Regions from separate parts of the [Bacillus] caldolyticus genome, predicted to be linked through region 2. Evidence: riboswitches for the same ligand, from Rfam matches in the RefSeq annotation. Region 2 holds a riboswitch; the other holds the start of a gene.

Region 1 (8,999 bases), 220 kb from region 2:
GGTGATGTTCATTTCCAAGCTGCCCGAAATGCTTGGGCCTGTTCTTGATGGTGCGCTCTGTTTGGCGCAAAAACTCTTTTCCGGCGCGGCGCCCGCTATCTCGTGCGGGCCGCCGGCGCCGGTTTGTTTTTGCTGTCGCAGGGGGTTAAAGCTTGATTTCTTGCCAGTTATTTGTCCATAATAGATAGGGGTAAAAACGAGTTGTAGGAGAGTTGAAGGCGTGGTGATCCGTGAATCGTTGCAATATATTCAAGATGCATACGCGGCATTGACGGAGTTGAGCATGCTTATCGTCGATGATCACGGCGCTCCCGTGACGAAAGTATCGAATATGACCGAGCTGGCGGAGCTCGTTTTGTTTGCAGCTGAAAGGGAAGCGCCATCGTTTTTCTGCCCGCGAGAACTTGTTATTGACGGATGGCAGCGTCCATCGGTCGTACCGGTCGGGCGTTTTGGCATGAAAAGCATCGTCGCTCCCGTGTTTGTCGATGAGAAGGCGGAATATTGGATTTGGGCGGGCGTGTTTATCGAGGAAGAGACGAAATGGCTCATTTGCGAACAGCCGCTGGCAGCCGGCGGAAAGTGGGTGTCAGCCATCGAACGATCGGTGGCGCTGCCGGCGCGGGCAGTCGAAGCGAAGTTAAAAGATATAGAAAAGATGGCGGTCATATGCGGGGAATTAATCAGCGGCGAGCGCCGCAAGCAGCAATGCTGTGAATACGGAAAACGGCTCGAAGCAGTGGTTGCGGACAGCTCCGCCCTAGCGGACGTGGACAAGCTGCTTTTTGAGTTGCGGGCGTTCGATGAACGCGTCGATATGGCGTTGTATATCGCCAAGTGTCCGCAAGGATGGATGGTGGCGGCGGCAAGCGGGGAAAAGGCCGGAAAGCTGCGCGGCAAGATGATCGATGCGTTGTTTCCGCCGCTTTCGTCTTCGAAGCCGCCGCTTCGTTCGGTTTACGTTCAAGATGCCGCTTTGGATCCACGCTTTTCCTTTTTTGTCCGCCATGGCATCCGCCCGAAAGCGATGATTGCGTATCCGGCGATGTACGGGAAAACAATGGAAGGATGGGTCATGATCGGCAGCGAGGCGGCCTCTTCACTGCCAGCGGCGCTTCGTTCGGTCGGCTCCGCCCTCGTTCAACATTGGCTGCTTCTGGCTAAATGTACAGAGGCCGATATGAAAATGGACCGCCATTTGATGCGCCTTTCGATGTTGATGGAAATTGGACGGGCCATGCGTATGGTGCAGAACGAGGAAGAAATCATCCGGATGATGGCCGAATTCGCCGCGGAGCTCGCTTACGGCGATTTCGTCTGCGTGGTATGGTCTAGCGATGGCCAAACAGCCGTTGTCCACGAAGGAGCGATGGACGTAGAAATGGCCGTTCGTTATCGGGATGATGTCTGCCGTCGCTATGGCTGTCACGGCGAGAAGGCGAAAAGCGAGGTGCCGGCGTTGCTTGATGTCGAGGGCAAATCGGTGATGGAAGTGCCGTTTTTCGTCGGCGATGGCCGCTATGGCGTTCTCGCCGTTCATATAAAGAAAGGAAGGGAAGCGAAAGAGGCGGAAGTGTATATGACGGCGCTGGCCGCGATTGGTGCGATGATGATTAGCGGCAAGGCCCACGGTGGGAATGATGGGACGGTCAATATCGACATGCTGTCCGAGCAGTTGACAGCCCGGGAGATGGATGTATTGGAGCTGCTCATTCAAGGCTGCAGCAACCGCGAAATTTCAGAACGGTTGTTCATTAGCGTCCATACCGTGAAAAATCATATTACGAACATTTTTCAAAAAATTGGCGTCAATGACCGGTCGCAGTTGATCGCCCTTGTGTATCAACTAAACCACCGCCGGCAGCGCTGCTAAGGGGACATCATTGGACGATGGGTGCCATGATGTCTTTTTTTTTTGGATGTAGGAAATTGGAATGAACCCCATTTTGTATTATAATGAGTTGTAGTAAATAAGAACTATTTTTCGATAGATGGAACAATAAAGGAGAAAAATAGCATTCGAATCCGTTTTCCCCAGCGCTGGAACGTGGGATAGTGGAAAAGCTGCCATGTTGCTTTGGCCGGCGCATAAGCATAACAAGGATAGGGGAATGCCGATGAAGCCCAAGGCCATGATCCGAACGATGGCGATCGTGAAAACGGCGGACATTTTAAAAGCGATGGACATTACCGAGGAACTGGCGAAGAGAATGGGGTTTTTGCCGCGCGATTGCCTTTTTCTTCGGCTCGCGACAGAGGAAGCGTGCACGAATGCGTATGAATATTGTCAAAAAACGAGAAAACTGCCATTTAGGATATTTTGGAAAATTGATGCGAGACAGTTTATGATCATTGTCAAACAGCGAGGAGGATGCTTCTCCGTAGCCCAAACTGATGTCGTCAACACTGGGCCGCGCGGCAGGGGACTGCAGCTGATCACCCATATCGTCGACGATGTATACGTGAAGCAAGCGGGAAACAACGTCTTGTTTTGCATGTGCAAATGCAAAAAAAAAGAGTGACTATTGGAGGAAACAAGATGGAGACAAAACAAGGGGCAATTTGCACGCTGACATGGGCAGAAGATATTACCTTAAACAATGTCGAATCGTTCCGTCAAGCGCTGGAAAAGTTGCTGGACAAACAGGCGGATCAATTGATCGTCAACATGGAGGGGGTCAAATACATTAACAGCGCCGGACTCGGGGTCATCGCTGACAGCGTCATGGCGGCGAGAGCCCGACAAAAAGAGTTGGTCATTGCCGGAGTGGAAGGGTCGCTTGCAGAAATTTTCCATATCGTCAAATTTTCTTCGTTTATCAAACTATTTGCCACAGAGAAGGAAGCCATGGATTATTTCAGTGGAGAATGACGTTCTATGGTGGATGGGTTTTGGGAACATGTTCAACGTTATGACCACCTCGCGTGGCGAGAGTTGCTTCTCGGCTTGGAAAAAATGAATGTATTCGTTGGGCCGGGCGATTATGTGTATTGGCTCGCAGCGCCGGAACAAAGGCGGCTCTTGTTCATTTCGTCATCATGCGAGCAGCTGTACGGCCTGCCTCCGGACGACTTTTACCGCGATCAAGACATATGGGCAAAAGTGTCCTACCCGGATGACCGCGCCAAGGCGGAAAGAAAATGGTCGCTTCTTTCGGGGGCGGATGCGGGTGCCCAAACGTATCGCATCATCAATCAGCGGGATGGCTCCGTCCGCTGGGTGCTTGAACGGACGTTTCCTGTGCTTGGCCAATTCGGGGAAGTGAGGCTCGTCAGCGGAGTTGTCGCTGATCTGACAGAAGCAAAGCGAAACGAGAATGAACGGCAGCTCGCTGAACAAGTGTACAAAGCGATGGAACAGGCGATGCTCGTAACCGATGGCCAGTTTGTCGTTCAGTTTGTCAATCCGGCGTTCACAAAAATCACTGGCCATGGTGTAGAGATTGTCGGTCAGCCGCTGCATACGCTTTACGCGGGTTATTACGAGGCCTGGCTTTATGAGGTGATTCAAGCGGGAACTGGGGAAAGTGGAGAATGGAGGGGGTGGGTGCGCTGGCGGCGGAAAAACGGTTCGGTCTATGTCAGGCAGACGACGGTGCGGGCTGTGCCCGGCCATGATGGAGGAATCGCTTTTTACTTGTTTTTATTTGCCGGTCCAACTTATGAGAACCCATACATCGCAGCGATGAAAGATGACTTGCGGCTGGCCCGCGAGGTGCAAAAGCGCGTGTTGAGCAAGCCGTTGTCGGCCAAAGGAATCCAGATTGCCGGAACGTACATCCCATCGCGGGAGCTGGGGGGCGATATGTACGCCTGGTATCCGATCGACAAACAGCGGTACGGCATTTTTTTAATGGATGTGATGGGTCATGGGGCAGCGGCTTCACTCATTTGCATGTCGGTCCGCTCGCTCTTAAACGGCGTCATCCGCAAAGGGATCGTTCCGACGGAAGTGTTTCGCGAGTTGAACCGCCATATGCGCCAGTTGTACCATGAAAACGGGCGGATGACGTATTATTTCACCGCCGTGTATGTTCTTGTGGATGTCAAGGAACGGATGATTGAATATGCATCAGCCGGCCATCCGCCGGGGTTTTTGTTCCAACCGGACGGAACGGTGGCGGAGTTGGACCGCGGCTGCGCGCCGATCGGGCTGCTTCCGCGCCTTTTTGTCGACAGCGGCCGGTTGCGCTACGAGCCGGGGGCGACGCTTGTGTTGTATTCCGACGGGGCGATTGAAGGGGGGACGGGATCCGTTCGGCAAAAGATTGAAGCGTTCCGCGATGCGCTAACGCCGCATATTTTATTGGACGAGCAGGTGCTTTTGGACCATCTGCGCCGCCATTTTGCGCAAAAAGGGCCGCTTCCGGACGATTTTTCGGCGGTGGTGGCCAAGCTTGGCTAAACGAGGGGAAAAGCCGCCTATATCGGATGATCGATCCGCTTCACAAGCTGCTTTTTCTTTATGTATGAAACGGCACGGCAGCCAACTGTGTCTCGGTTGCAAAAATGGCCTTTTGGGCTATCTTTTTTACGAATCGTGAAAAGACGCATTCACTCCTGCCGCCCAATAATGGCGGCAAACACCAAACTATAGTATAGATTCCTTTCCACAATTCAGGTTAAAATAAAGACAATTACGCTGTTGATTGCGAATACAATATAGAAAAGGCAACAGGAGGGAAGACATATGGCGGTGACGAATCCGGCTGGATTTTGGAAGCGGCTGTTGGCTAACTTGTTGGATGCGATTGTCGTTGGCATTCCGATTTCGATCATCGGCTATTTCATCACTGGCAGTTGGGAAACGAACTGGTTTACGTCATTAGCGAACATCCTTTACGCATTAATCGTTCCGGCTGTTTGGTACGGATATACGGTCGGCAAGCGGATGCTTGGCATCCGGATTGCGAAAGTCAACGGCGGAAAAGTTGGGGTCGGCACGATGTTTTTGCGCTCGTTCGTTGGCGGACTCGTATACTTTATCACGTTTGGCATTGGTCTCATTATTAGTGCGATTATGGTAGCTGCAAGAGAAGACAAACGGTCGATTCACGATTTTATCGCTGGGACGTATGTGACAACGGAAAAACCGACGGTGTAAAGCAGAAAACAGCAGGGGGTGTCCCAAGAGGGTCGGGACGCCTTTTCTTATCTTTCGTGACGGATCATCAACGATCAAAAGAATGACGCTTTTGAGTGGGGCCTTGTTGTTTTTTAGAAGGCCGGTGAAAAAAGGCTGTCGCACGCCAATCAGCGGCATTTCTCCAAAAAATGAAAGTTGATTTCTCAATGTTTCTCAAATGAAAAAACGACCGGGATCAGCCGCGTTTTTCACTAAATCATCAGCCCTTTAGAGGGCTGGTGAAAAACGACCGATTTCGCCGAACCCGTTGCTTTCGGCTGAAAGAGAAGCGTTGATTTTACAGGACTTCTCAATTTGAGAAGAGATTCCGTTTTCCGCGGCTTTTCACTAAATCACCAGCCTTTTAGAAGGCTGGCGATTTAAGAGGGAATATTGCTCTTCAACACTGTTGTTCAAATTGAAAAGTCTTGCGGCGCCACAACTTAATTCCTTGCGATTTCTCCCAAACCGAGCGAATCCGTTGTTTTTCACCAGCCTTTTAGACTAGAAAATCTTTGCAAATCCACACATTCATGATTATGGCCAGGAAGGAAAATGAATGATCATTCACGAATCTATTTAAGCGGTGAAGATAAAGAAAAGACGATTGCATAATGGAAAAGGAGGAGAACGACTTTGTCTTTATCCAGTTATATTATCCGCACAATGTTCGTTGTCATTCCTGGCACAGCGGCGATCGGCATGGCCACATGCCTGGTCAACGGCATTCGCGGGGCGGCATTTTGGTGGACGCTTGTTGCTACGGTGCTGTTTGGCGCGATGCTCGGCTTCGTTTCGGCAACGCTCAACTATCGACGGTTTGTTGCCCCGATTGCCGTTATTAACGAACATTTAGGCAAGATGACAGGCGGAGATTTGACGGTGCGCATACCTCTTGATCGCGTCCAGCAGCTGCGGCCGATTGCGGCGTCGTTAAACGATATGGCAAACGCTTGGCAAAGTGTGATGGGGCAAGTCCAACATCATGCCGAAGAAGTAGCGCAATATTCTCAGCAGCTTGCCGCCGTCGCCGAACAGACGACGAAAGCGACAGAGCAAATTGCGACAACGATGGAAACGCTTGCGGCAAGTGCGGAGGAACAGGCCGATGCTGTCCGCACCACCGCCGCGTCCGTGCATGATATTTCCCAAACATTGAGCGACGTCGCTTGCCATACGAAAGATGTGGCGCACCGCGCCGAGAAAACGTCGGCGAAAGCAGAGGACGGCAAGCAGTCAATCGGACAAATGTCCGAGCAAATGCAGTTCATTTACGATCATGTGCAAACGCTCGGCCAGGTGGTGAAAGGGCTTGGGGAGCGCTCCAACGAGATTGGACAGATTACGGAAGCGATCACCGGCATTGCGTCGCAGACGAATTTGTTGGCGCTCAATGCGGCGATCGAAGCGGCGCGCGCCGGCGAGCAAGGGAAAGGGTTTGCGGTTGTCGCGGACGAAGTGAGGAAGCTCGCAGAACAATCAGCGCGCTCAGCGCAACAAATTTCCGAGCTGATCGGTTACATTCAAGAAGAAACGAAGCGGGCAGTTGCGTCTGCCGAACAGGTGATCGCCGAAGTGGCGAAAGGATTGAACGTTGCGGCGGCATGCGGCCAATCATTTGCCCATATCCGCGAGGAGGTCGGCCAAGTGAGCAAACAAATTGGACAAGTATCGTCCGCCATCGAGCAAATGACGGAGCATGCTCGTCAAGTGAACGACGCACTCCAACAGATGACCAATATTGTCGAACAGTCAGCGTCTGGTGCGGCCAACGTATCGGCAGCGACCCAGGAACAAATGGCTTCCGTCGAGGAAATCGCCTCTTCGTCGACATCGCTCGGTCAGATGGCGGACGAGATGCGGGCAATGCTGAAGAAATTTTCTGTGTGAGTGAGGAAAAGGACGCTTTCTTCGAGAAAGAGGGGCTTTCAAACGACGTGTGGGAGTCAACGTTTGGAATAAAATGGTTTGCATCTTTGCCAATTGCCTGATAAAATAAAAAAAGTCAGTCATCATTGTGATACGCTTATCTGCTAGGGGAGTCCGAGAGCCGGGCTGAGAAAAGAACGCGATGAAGTTCTTTGACCCTTTGAACCTGATCTGGGTCATGCCAGCGTAGGGAAGCAGGCAGCGGGAACAGATGGACGTGTCTTGTTCATTTGGCCTTTTGCCTTCGATCAGGTTCCGGTGTCGGAACCTGTTTTTATTTTGAATCGGCCGCCATCGCCTATTCTCGTGTTTGCCCCGCTTCAGACGGTGTGGCTTCAGATCTGATTTTTCATCATTTTATGTTGAAAGGGGAAGCCACGCATGGAAAACATCCGCTCGTTTATGTCGTTTCCGGAAAGCCGCAAAGTGTACATCGAAGGGTCGCGCCCGGATGTGCGCGTGCCGATGAGAGAAATTGCTTTATCGCCAACGAAAACGCCGCAAGGAATGGTGGAAAACAAACCGGTGCGTGTCTACGATACGACGGGCCCGTATACGGATCCCGATTTTGAACCGGACGTGGAGAAAGGCTTGCCTCCTCTTCGTCGCCGCTGGATTGTCGAGCGCGGCGATGTGGAGGAAATGGAGCGGTCTTCTGTTGCGATCCAACGTTCGCTTCCGTTTGTGCGCCGTCCATTGAGGGCAAAGCCCGGAAAAACAGTGACACAAATGCATTACGCCAAACGGGGGATCATTACGCCAGAAATGGAGTTTGTCGCGATTCGTGAACAAATCGATCCAGAAATTGTCCGCCAAGAAGTCGCCGCTGGTCGGGCCATTATTCCGGCCAATATTAACCATCCAGAGAGCGAACCGATGATCATCGGACGTCGTTTCCATGTGAAAATTAATGCCAATATCGGCAACTCGGCTGTTTCTTCATCGATTGAAGACGAAGTGGAAAAATTGCTTTGGGCAGTGCGTTGGGGCGCCGATACGGTCATGGATTTATCGACCGGCAAACACATTCATGAAACGCGCGAGTACATCATCCGCAATTCGCCGGTCCCCGTGGGAACGGTGCCGATTTATCAGGCGCTCGAAAAGGTAGGAGGGGTGCCGGAGAAGCTGACATGGGACGTGTACCGCGAGACGCTCATCGAGCAGGCTGAACAAGGAGTCGACTACATGACGATCCACGCCGGTGTGCGGCTTCATTACATTCCGCTCACCGCCAACCGGACGACCGGAATTGTCTCGCGCGGCGGCTCGATCATCGCCCAATGGTGTTTGGCCCACCATGAAGAAAACTTTTTGTATACGCATTTTGAAGAAATCTGCGAGATTTTGAAACAATACGATGTCGCGATCTCCCTTGGCGACGGCTTGCGCCCCGGCTCCATCGCCGATGCGAACGATGAGGCGCAGTTTGCGGAACTCAAGACGCTCGGCGAGCTGACGAAAATCGCCTGGAAGCATGATGTGCAGGTGATGATCGAAGGACCGGGGCACATTCCGATGCATAAAATTCGCGAAAATGTCGAGCGGGAACAGGAAATTTGTCATGGAGCGCCGTTTTATACGTTAGGGCCGCTTGTCACCGACATCGCGCCCGGGTATGACCATATTACGTCAGCGATTGGCGCCGCCATCATTGGCGCTTATGGAACGGCGATGCTTTGTTACGTAACGCCCAAAGAACATTTAGGGTTGCCGAATAAAGAGGACGTACGCGCCGGGGTCGTGGCCTATAAAATCGCCGCCCATGCGGCTGATCTGGCAAAAGGGCATCCAGCCGCTCAGCAGCGTGACGACGCGCTCTCGAAAGCGCGCTTTGAATTTCGTTGGAACGATCAGTTCAATTTATCCCTCGATCCGGAACGGGCCCGCGAGTATCATGATGAAACATTGCCGGCTGAGGCGGCGAAAACGGCCCATTTTTGCT
Region 2 (8,999 bases):
TGTTAAATGGCATGGCCCATATGGATGCGTTATGGAAGGCGTTCGGCCGCGAGAATGTCTTAGGCGGGCTTTGCTTTATCGAAACGACGTTAAACGAGAGAGGGGAGATCATCCAAACGAGCCCGGCGCATGAGATGCGTTTCGGTGAATGGCCAAACGGGCGGAGCGAGCGAACGGAGGTGCTTGCATCGTTGTTTGCCGGCGCTAACGCCTGCTTTCGCCTAAGCGAACAAATTGCAGCTGATATGTGGAACAAATATTTGTTTATCGCGACGATGTCGGGCGTGACAACGCTGTTCCGCGCCCCGATCGGGCCGATCCGTTCCGGGGAGTACGGGAGCGTCATCATCGATCGGCTGTTTCGGGAAATCAAAACGATCATTCAGGCGCATGGGGCGCCGCTGACCGATGAAATGGCCGAGCGGCAGCGCACCCAGCTCGAGCAGATCGCCCCAACGATGAAATCGTCCATGCAGCGCGATATGGAAAAAGGACAGCTCATTGAAGCCGATCATTTGCAAGGGTATTTGCTAGCATTGGCGAAGCGGCATGGCATCCATGCTCCGATGCTCGAGGTGGTATATCACAATTTAAAAATTTACGAAGCGAGCCGCGCAACCGGTGAGTGACCAGTTGTTCAACCCAGCCGTTTGGCAGGAGCGTGCAGCCCCGCCAAACGGCTGTTTTTTGAGAAAAAGAGAAGTTGTTTACCGCACTAATATAGTGTACAGTTAATAGTGAAAACGTGTGCACAAGGAGGAGGCAGCCTTGAAAAAAACATGGTGGAAAGAAGGCGTTGCGTATCAAATTTATCCTCGCAGCTTTATGGATGCCAACGGCGACGGCATCGGTGATCTTCGCGGCATCATCGAAAAGCTGGATTATTTGGTGGAGCTTGGAGTCGACATCGTTTGGATTTGTCCGATTTACCGGTCGCCGAACGCCGATAACGGATATGACATCAGCGATTATTATGCCATTATGGATGAGTTTGGAACGATGGATGACTTCGATGAATTGCTTGCCCAAGCCCATCGGCGCGGGTTGAAAATCATTTTGGATTTGGTCATCAATCATACGAGTGATGAGCATCCGTGGTTTATCGAATCGCGGTCATCGCGAGACAATCCGAAGCGCGACTGGTACATTTGGCGCGACGGCAAAGATGGGCGCGAACCGAACAACTGGGAAAGCATTTTCGGCGGCTCGGCATGGCAGTATGACGAGCGGACGGGTCAGTATTACTTGCATATTTTTGACGTCAAACAGCCCGACTTGAATTGGGAAAACGACGAAGTGCGGCGGGCGCTTTATGCGATGATCAACTGGTGGCTGGATAAAGGCATCGACGGCTTTCGCATCGACGCGATTTCCCACATTAAGAAAAAGCCGGGTCTTCCCGATTTGCCAAATCCGAAGGGGCTGAAGTACGTGCCGTCATTTGCTGCGCACATGAACCAGCCAGGGATTATGGAGTATTTGCGAGAGTTGAAAGAGCAAACGTTTGCACGATATGACATTATGACGGTCGGCGAGGCGAACGGAGTAACGGTTGATGAGGCCGAACAATGGGTCGGGGAAGAAAACGGCGTGTTTCATATGATTTTTCAGTTTGAGCATTTAGGGCTTTGGAAAAGGAAAGCCGATGGTTCGATCGATGTCCGCCGGCTGAAGCGGACGTTGACGAAATGGCAAAAAGGATTGGAAAACCGTGGGTGGAACGCGCTCTTTTTGGAAAACCACGACTTGCCTCGATCAGTGTCGACATGGGGAAATGACGGCGAGTATTGGGCGGAGAGCGCGAAGGCGCTTGGCGCGCTCTACTTTTTCATGCAAGGGACGCCGTTCATTTACCAAGGGCAAGAGATCGGGATGACGAACGTGCAATTCTCCGACATTCGCGACTACCGCGATGTCGCTGCCTTGCGTCTGTATGAACTCGAACGGGCGAACGGCCGGACACATGAGGAAGTGATGAAGATCATTTGGCAAACCGGGCGCGACAACTCGCGCACCCCGATGCAATGGTCTGGTGCCCCAAACGCTGGATTCACGACAGGTACGCCATGGATCAAGGTGAACGAAAACTATCGTACGATCAATGTCGAGGCCGAGCGGCGCGACCCGAACTCGGTATGGTCGTTTTATCGACAAATGATTCAGCTTCGGAAAGCGAACGAGCTGTTTGTTTATGGAACGTACGATCTGCTTTTGGAAAACAACCCATCCATTTACGCGTACACAAGAACGCTTGGCCGCGATCGGGCGCTTATCATTGTCAACGTATCCGATCGTCCTTCACTTTACCGCTATGACGGCTTCCGCCTTCAGTCAAGCGATTTGGCGCTTTCGAACTACCCGGTCCGTCCGCATAAAAATGCGACGCGTTTTAAGCTGAAGCCGTACGAGGCGCGCGTATACATCTGGAAAGAATAAGAAGGAATTTGCCTTTCCGTGTGGAATAAATGCATACGGAAGGGAGATGATCAACATGGCAAAGGTCGATCCGATTCGCTACCCGATCGGAACGTTTCAAGCGCCGCAGCAGTTTGAGGCTGGGGAGGTGCAAGAGTGGATTGCTGCCATCCGCGGGCTGCCGAGCGACTTAAGAACCGCTGTTTCCGGCTTGAACGATGAGCAGCTGAACACGCCGTACCGCGAAGGCGGCTGGACGGTTGCCCAAGTCGTCCATCATTTGGCTGATGCAAGCATGAATGCGTTTTTGCGCACGAAATGGGGAGTGACGGAAGACGGCCCAACGGTGAAGCCGTTTGCGGAAAGCGAATGGGCGAAAACGGCCGATGCTTGCTTGTTGCCCATTGAACCGTCGCTTTTATTGCTTGACGGGCTGCATGCGCGATGGGCGGCGTTGCTTGAATCGATGACGGAGGCAGATTTTCACCGAACCGTTCGGCCGGAAGGGGCAGCGGGGGAGATGCCGCTGTATGTATTGACCGCGTTGTATGCATGGCATGGGAAGCATCATACCGCGCAAGTTGCGTCGTTGCGCAAACGAAAAGGATGGTAAAGGCTGCCGATTCTTCGGCGGCTTTTTTCTTCATGCATCATAGAAGGATGATGTTGCGCAAACAACACCCGGGAACCGCCGGCTGGGCGGGGCTTTTTTGTCGTCATCCTGCCGGGAGAATGGCGAAATAGCATTTTGCTTAAACGGCGGCATAGGATTATGTTATACTAACAAATATTAAGGGACACGAAATACATAGTTCGCAAGGGGGATCGGTATGGGAGCGGAGCAGCAGCCGCTTATTGCAGAACAAAAAGAAAAAATATGGACGAAAGATTTTGTTTTGATTTGTTTGGCCAATTTTTTTGTGTTTCTTGGGTTTCAAATGACGCTGCCGACCCTTCCGCTGTTTGTCGAGCATTTGGGCGGCAACGATCAGCTGATTGGCGTTGTCGTCGGTGTGTTTACGTTTTCGGCGCTCATCGTCCGTCCGTTCGCCGGCCATGCGCTTGAGACGAAAGGGCGCCGGTTTGTGTTTTTATTGGGGCTTCTCATTTTTGTCATTTCTGTCGGTTCCTACAGCTTGATCTCAAGCATTTTCCTTCTCTTTTTGATGCGGGTCGTCCAAGGAATCGGCTGGGGGTTTTCGACAACCGCTTCCGGAACGGTGGCGACGGACATCATTCCAGCGAGTCGCCGCGGGGAAGGAATGGGCTATTACGGGCTGTCCGGGAATATCGCCTTGGCGTTTGGTCCGTCGCTTGGACTTGTGCTTGCCGCTATGATTCCGTTTAGCCATCTGTTTGCCATTTGTGCGGCGCTTGGAGTCGCTTCGGTGCTGTTTGCCGCCGCAATCACGTATAAAAAAGCGGAAGCCGTGCATGGCAAAGGGGCGAACAGATGGGATTTGTATGAAAAAAGCGCTTTGACCCCGTCGTTGCTGTTGTTTTTCTTGACGGTGACGTTCGGCGGCATCGCCTCATTCTTGCCTCTATATACGGCGCAAAAACAGATCGGCGGCCTGCAGCTGTACTTTTTGCTTTACGCGCTTGCCTTGATGGTGACGCGAACGTTCGCTGGCCAGTTGTATGACCGAAAAGGGCATCGAGCCGTCTTTCTCCCTGGTGCGGGGCTTATTTTGCTGGCGATGCTTCTTCTCGCTTGGCTGCCGGGAGAATGGGCGTTGCTTTTGGCGGCGGTGCTGTACGGTTTCGGCTTTGGCATGGTGCAACCGGGGCTGCAGGCGTGGTCCGTCGAGCGGGCGCCTGCCCACCGCAAGGGAATGGCGAACGCGACATTTTTCTCGTTTTTTGATTTAGGGGTCGGCGTCGGGGCGATAGTGTTTGGCCAAATCAGCCATTGGTTCGGCTATCCGAGCATTTATTTAGCTGCTAGCGGTTCGGTGTTCCTTTCGATGCTTGTCTATCTGTCGGTCTTGCATAAAGAACAATCGCTTCGCCCCAGGGAACGAAAAAACGCTTAGGGATAACCCCTAGGCGTTTTTTCTGCCCAGCGGCGCATCGAAACGGCCTTTGAGGGCGGCTCGTCACCGCCGGGAATGCACTTCGTAAATGGCGAATTTTAAGTAGTCGCCTTCTTCCGCGGCAAGGAGTTTCGGGTGGTCGTAGCCGGCGCCGTTCCAATATACTTGGCGCAGCACTTTTTTCGCGTCAAATGCCGCATCAGCGATCATCTCTTGAAATAGGTGCGGGCGGACGTGGTACGAGCAGCTTGATGTGACGAAAAAGCCGCCGTCTTTGACAAGCTTCAATCCGTTTAAGTTAATGTCTTTATAGCCGCGCAGCGCCTTCGGGACGGCATGGGCCGATTTCGCGAACGCCGGCGGGTCGATGATGACGACATCCCACTGTTTGCCGGCGCGCACCGACTCGCGCAAATAGTCGAAGGCGTTGGCGACGACAAATTCAACGTTCGTGAATCCGTTTAACGCGGCGTTCCGTTTCGCCGTTTCGATGGCATGTTCAGAAATATCGACGGCAGTAGCATGTTTTGCCCCATACAGACAAGCGTTTAGCATAAACGAGCCGGTATGGGTGAAGCAGTCGAGCACGGTTGTCTCCGGACCGATGAGCGGACGAAGAGCGGCGCGGTTTTGCCGTTGGTCGAAGAAAAAGCCGGTTTTTTGTCCGTTTTCAATATCGACGATGTATTTCACGCCGTTTTCCTCGATTTCGATTTCCGTTTCCGCTTCCCCGTACCAAAAGCCTTTTTCTTGTTTGAGACCCTCAAGCTCCCGAACGGACACATCGTTGCGCAAATAAATGGCCCTTGGGGCAAACACGTCAAGCAAGCCGCGCAAAATCCAGTCTTTCCGCCTTTCCATGCCGAGCGCCAAAATTTGCACAACAAGCACATCTTCATATTTGTCGACGATCAATCCGGGCAAAAAGTCGGCTTCGCCATAGACGGCGCGGCAGGAGCGAACGCCGGGAATCATCCGTTCACGGTACGCCCACGCCTGACGGATGCGGTCGATGAAAAAGCGCTCATCGAGTTCATCGTTTGGGTTTTGCGTCAAGACGCGGACGATGATTTGCGAAGCGGGGTTGATATATCCTTTCGCCAGCCAATACCCTTGATGATTGTAAACGTCAACGAAGTCGCCCGGCGCAGCATCGCCTTCGATGCGGTCGACTTCACTTTGAAAAATCCATGGATGCCCTTGCTCAAGCCGTTTTTTCCGTTCTCTTTTCAGGATGACCTTCGCCATCGTTTCCACTCCCATTCCGTCGTCAATTGCTGCGTTTCCATCATAGCGGATTGCAACGCATAGCGCAACGTCGGAGAAAAAAAGATTGACAATCGTTCGTGCCATGGTATGATTAAGTGTAAAGAAAACTGAAAATTGCACCATCATCCACTAGGGGGGCCTTTAGAAAGGCTGAGATCAAAGTGTGCCTTTGAGACCCTTAGCACCTGATCTGGGTAATGCCAGCGTAGGGAAGTGGAGGAGCAGCACAGCAAGGCTAGGCTTTGCCTTGCCAACGTCGCATGCCCACGCCGCTTTCTTTACGCCAATCGGCAAAGGAAGCGGCGTTTTTATTTTGCCAAAAAGGGGGAAAACGAATGTCATTTGCCAAACAATTGCGCCAAGCGGCCGATCCGATCTGGCAGGCGAGTTTCCGCCATCCGTTTGTTCAGGAGCTTGGCCAAGGGACGCTTGCGCGCGAGAAGTTTCGCTATTACGTGATGCAAGATGCCTATTATTTGCGCCATTTTGCCCGCGTGCAGGCGATCGGGGCGGCGAAATCGCCGGATTTGGCGACGACAGCCCGGTTGGCGCACCATGCACAAAGCACGTGCGAAGCCGAGCTGTCTCTGCATGAAACGTTCGCCGAGCTCTTGGGCATTACAGAAGAGGAAAGGGCGGCGTTCATTCCGGCGCCGACGGCGTACGCCTATACGTCGCACATGTACCGCGCGGCGTACGAAGGGCATCTCGGTGATGTTATCGCCGCCATTTTGCCGTGCTACTGGCTGTATTACGAAATTGGCGAGCGCTTGAAAACGTGCCGCCCGAACGATCCGATTTATGAAAAATGGATCGGCACCTACAGTTCGGACTGGTTCCGCTCGCTTGTGGAAGAGCAAATCGCGCGGCTTGACGACATCGCTGACGAGGTCACCGAAGAGGATCGCCATCGGATGAAGCGGCATTTCCTCATCAGCAGCGAATATGAGTACGAGTTTTGGGAGATGGCGTATCGGCTTGAGCAGTGGCCGTCGGCTGAATTGGCGGCGAGCCGTTGACGTGAGACAAGGAGGAGAACAGGATGGAAGTGAAGACAAAAGGGTTAAGATTGGTGGATATTTTAACGACGATCGTCATTGCGATTGTGTTTGGCGTTATTTACAAATTATGGGGACCGCTATATAGCGCGGTGGGAGCAGTAGGGTTTCATCTCGATCAATTCATTTACGGCATGTGGTTTATCGCCTCCTCGCTCGCTTATTTGCTCATTCGCAAGCCAGGGGTGGCGTTGCTCGCGGAGATTGCGGCTTCGTCCGGCGAGCTGATCATGGGATCGCAATGGGGGCTTGAAGTGCTCATTTACGGGGTCGTTCAAGGGCTGTTGGCCGAGCTCGTCTTTGCCGCCTTCCGCTATCGGCGCTTTGATACGTTCGTTGTATCGCTCGGCGCGGTCGGGGCGACGATTGGCTCGCTCATCATGGACTTTTACAAAGGCTATATTGAGGCGCTCGCCCCATGGAATATGGCGCTCTTTTTGCTGGCGCGTTTTATCGGCGCCATCCTCATCTCCGGCGTGCTTGCTGTTTCATTGGCGAAAGCGCTCGAAAAAACTGGAGTGACGCAAATGTGGCGGCCGGCCTCGAAAGACGATTACGATGCATTGAACCGGTAAGGCGGCGAATGGCGATGAAACAAGCAATTGCGATTGATCGGCTGCGCCTGAAATTTCCCGGGAGCGACGGGCTGCTGTTTCGCGACTTGTCGCTTTCGATTGCCGAGGGGGAGAAAGTGCTCCTCCTTGGTCCGTCTGGATGCGGCAAGTCGACATTATTGCAAGTGATGGCTGGCATCATTCCCCGCTCGATTGATGTGCCGATGAAAGCGGAGCGCCTTAAGCGGCCGGAACGGTGGGGCTATGTTTTCCAAGATCCTGATGCGCAATTTTGCATGCCGTATGCGGACGAGGAAATCGCTTTTGCCCTCGAAAATCGAAGTGTGCCGCGCCACGAGATGCCCGTCCGCATCCGTGCCCTGCTGAACCAAGTCGGTTTGGAGATCGCTCCGCATACGGATATTCATACGCTTTCCGGTGGAATGAAGCAGCGATTGGCTCTTGCTTCGGTGCTGGCGCTTGAGCCGGATGTCTTGTTTTTGGATGAGCCGACGGCGCTGCTTGATGAAGAAGGGACGAAGGCGGTATGGCAAACGGTGAAGCAGGTGGGCCGCGGCAAAACGGTCATCATCGTCGAGCATAAAATTGACCATGTGCTCGACTTTGTGGATCGCATTGTCTTGTTCGGCCGCGATGGGCGCATCATCGCCGACGGCGAGGCGAAGGCGGTGTTTTCCGACTATAAAGACGTCATTGCCGCTGAAGGGATTTGGTATCCAGGCGTCTGGGATGACTATGACCGGACGGCAAGGCGGCGAAATCGCCATCAAGGCGAGGAGCTTCTTCGCCTCGCCCGTTTTCGCGGGTTCCGCGGCCGGGAGGCGAAAATCTATGTTCCTGAAGCAACGGTGCACGCCGGCGAATGGATTGCCGTCACCGGAAAAAACGGCGCCGGTAAAAGCACGTTGCTGCACGCGCTTATGCAACTCATCCGCACGGACGGAGAGTATATGCTGCTAGGCGCCGACATCAAGCGGCAACACCCGCTTTACCGCCATATTGCGTTCGTTTTCCAAAATCCGGAATGGCAATTTGTCGCCCATTCCGTTCGCGAAGAGCTCGCCTACTCGCTTCGGCTTGAGAGGCGGCCGAAAGAGGAAATTGAGGGAATCGTCGACCGTCTGTTGCGTGAATTTGACCTTGTTGAGCAGCAAGACCAGCACCCGTACCAACTGTCGGTCGGACAAAAGCGGCGGTTGAGCGTCGCCGCTTCGATCGTCGCCGGCCAGCGCCTCTTTTTGCTTGATGAGCCGACATTTGGGCAAGATGCAAAAAATACGTTCGCGTTGCTCGAAATGCTTGAAGCATACCGTGAACAAGGGGCGGCGATCATGATGGTTACACATGACGAACAAATCGTCCGCCGCTTTGCGACGAGACAGTGGGTGATTGAAGATGGGGCGCTCGTTCGGGACGAACGGCTTGACATCCGAGAGCCGGTGTTGGCGGAAGGTGGGGCAGGGCGATGAAATGGGAGGTTCGCTGCCGCGAGACATGGCTTCATGAGACGAACCCGAGTTTGAAGCTCATTGTGCTTGTCGTGCTCTTTTTCGCTGTGTTGTTCATTCATAACCCGAACGTGCTGATTAACGTTTCGCTCGCTCTCTTCGTTTTGTTTTGCTTTGGCACCGGCTATCCGGCGAATG

The links. Region 2 has a riboswitch for thiamine pyrophosphate ahead of tenA (thiaminase II). Riboswitches for the same ligand answer to the same signal wherever they lie in the genome.
Region 1: another riboswitch for thiamine pyrophosphate. It lies ahead of thiC (phosphomethylpyrimidine synthase ThiC); the one in region 2 lies ahead of tenA (thiaminase II).

The regions. Positions count from the first base shown of each region.
Region 1 covers NZ_CP025074.1:1,570,829-1,579,827, reverse strand. The annotation lists gene CWI35_RS08295 (phosphomannomutase/phosphoglucomutase) at 1-5, shown strand, start outside; gene CWI35_RS08290 (helix-turn-helix domain-containing protein) at 221-1,873, shown strand; gene CWI35_RS08285 (ATP-binding protein) at 2,118-2,522, shown strand; gene CWI35_RS08280 (STAS domain-containing protein) at 2,540-2,872, shown strand; gene CWI35_RS08275 (PP2C family protein-serine/threonine phosphatase) at 2,879-4,405, shown strand; gene CWI35_RS08270 (RDD family protein) at 4,691-5,104, shown strand; gene CWI35_RS08265 (methyl-accepting chemotaxis protein) at 5,762-7,015, shown strand; TPP riboswitch at 7,151-7,264, shown strand; gene thiC (phosphomethylpyrimidine synthase ThiC) at 7,436-8,999, shown strand, end outside.
Region 2 covers NZ_CP025074.1:1,353,464-1,362,462, reverse strand. The annotation lists gene CWI35_RS07140 (ketopantoate reductase family protein) at 1-629, shown strand, start outside; gene CWI35_RS07135 (glycoside hydrolase family 13 protein) at 769-2,436, shown strand; gene CWI35_RS07130 (YfiT family bacillithiol transferase) at 2,492-3,028, shown strand; gene CWI35_RS07120 (MFS transporter) at 3,246-4,451, shown strand; gene CWI35_RS07115 (class I SAM-dependent rRNA methyltransferase) at 4,515-5,699, opposite strand; TPP riboswitch at 5,842-5,949, shown strand; gene tenA (thiaminase II) at 6,056-6,739, shown strand; gene CWI35_RS07105 (ECF transporter S component) at 6,763-7,353, shown strand; gene CWI35_RS07100 (ABC transporter ATP-binding protein) at 7,368-8,822, shown strand; gene CWI35_RS07095 (energy-coupling factor transporter transmembrane component T family protein) at 8,819-8,999, shown strand, end outside.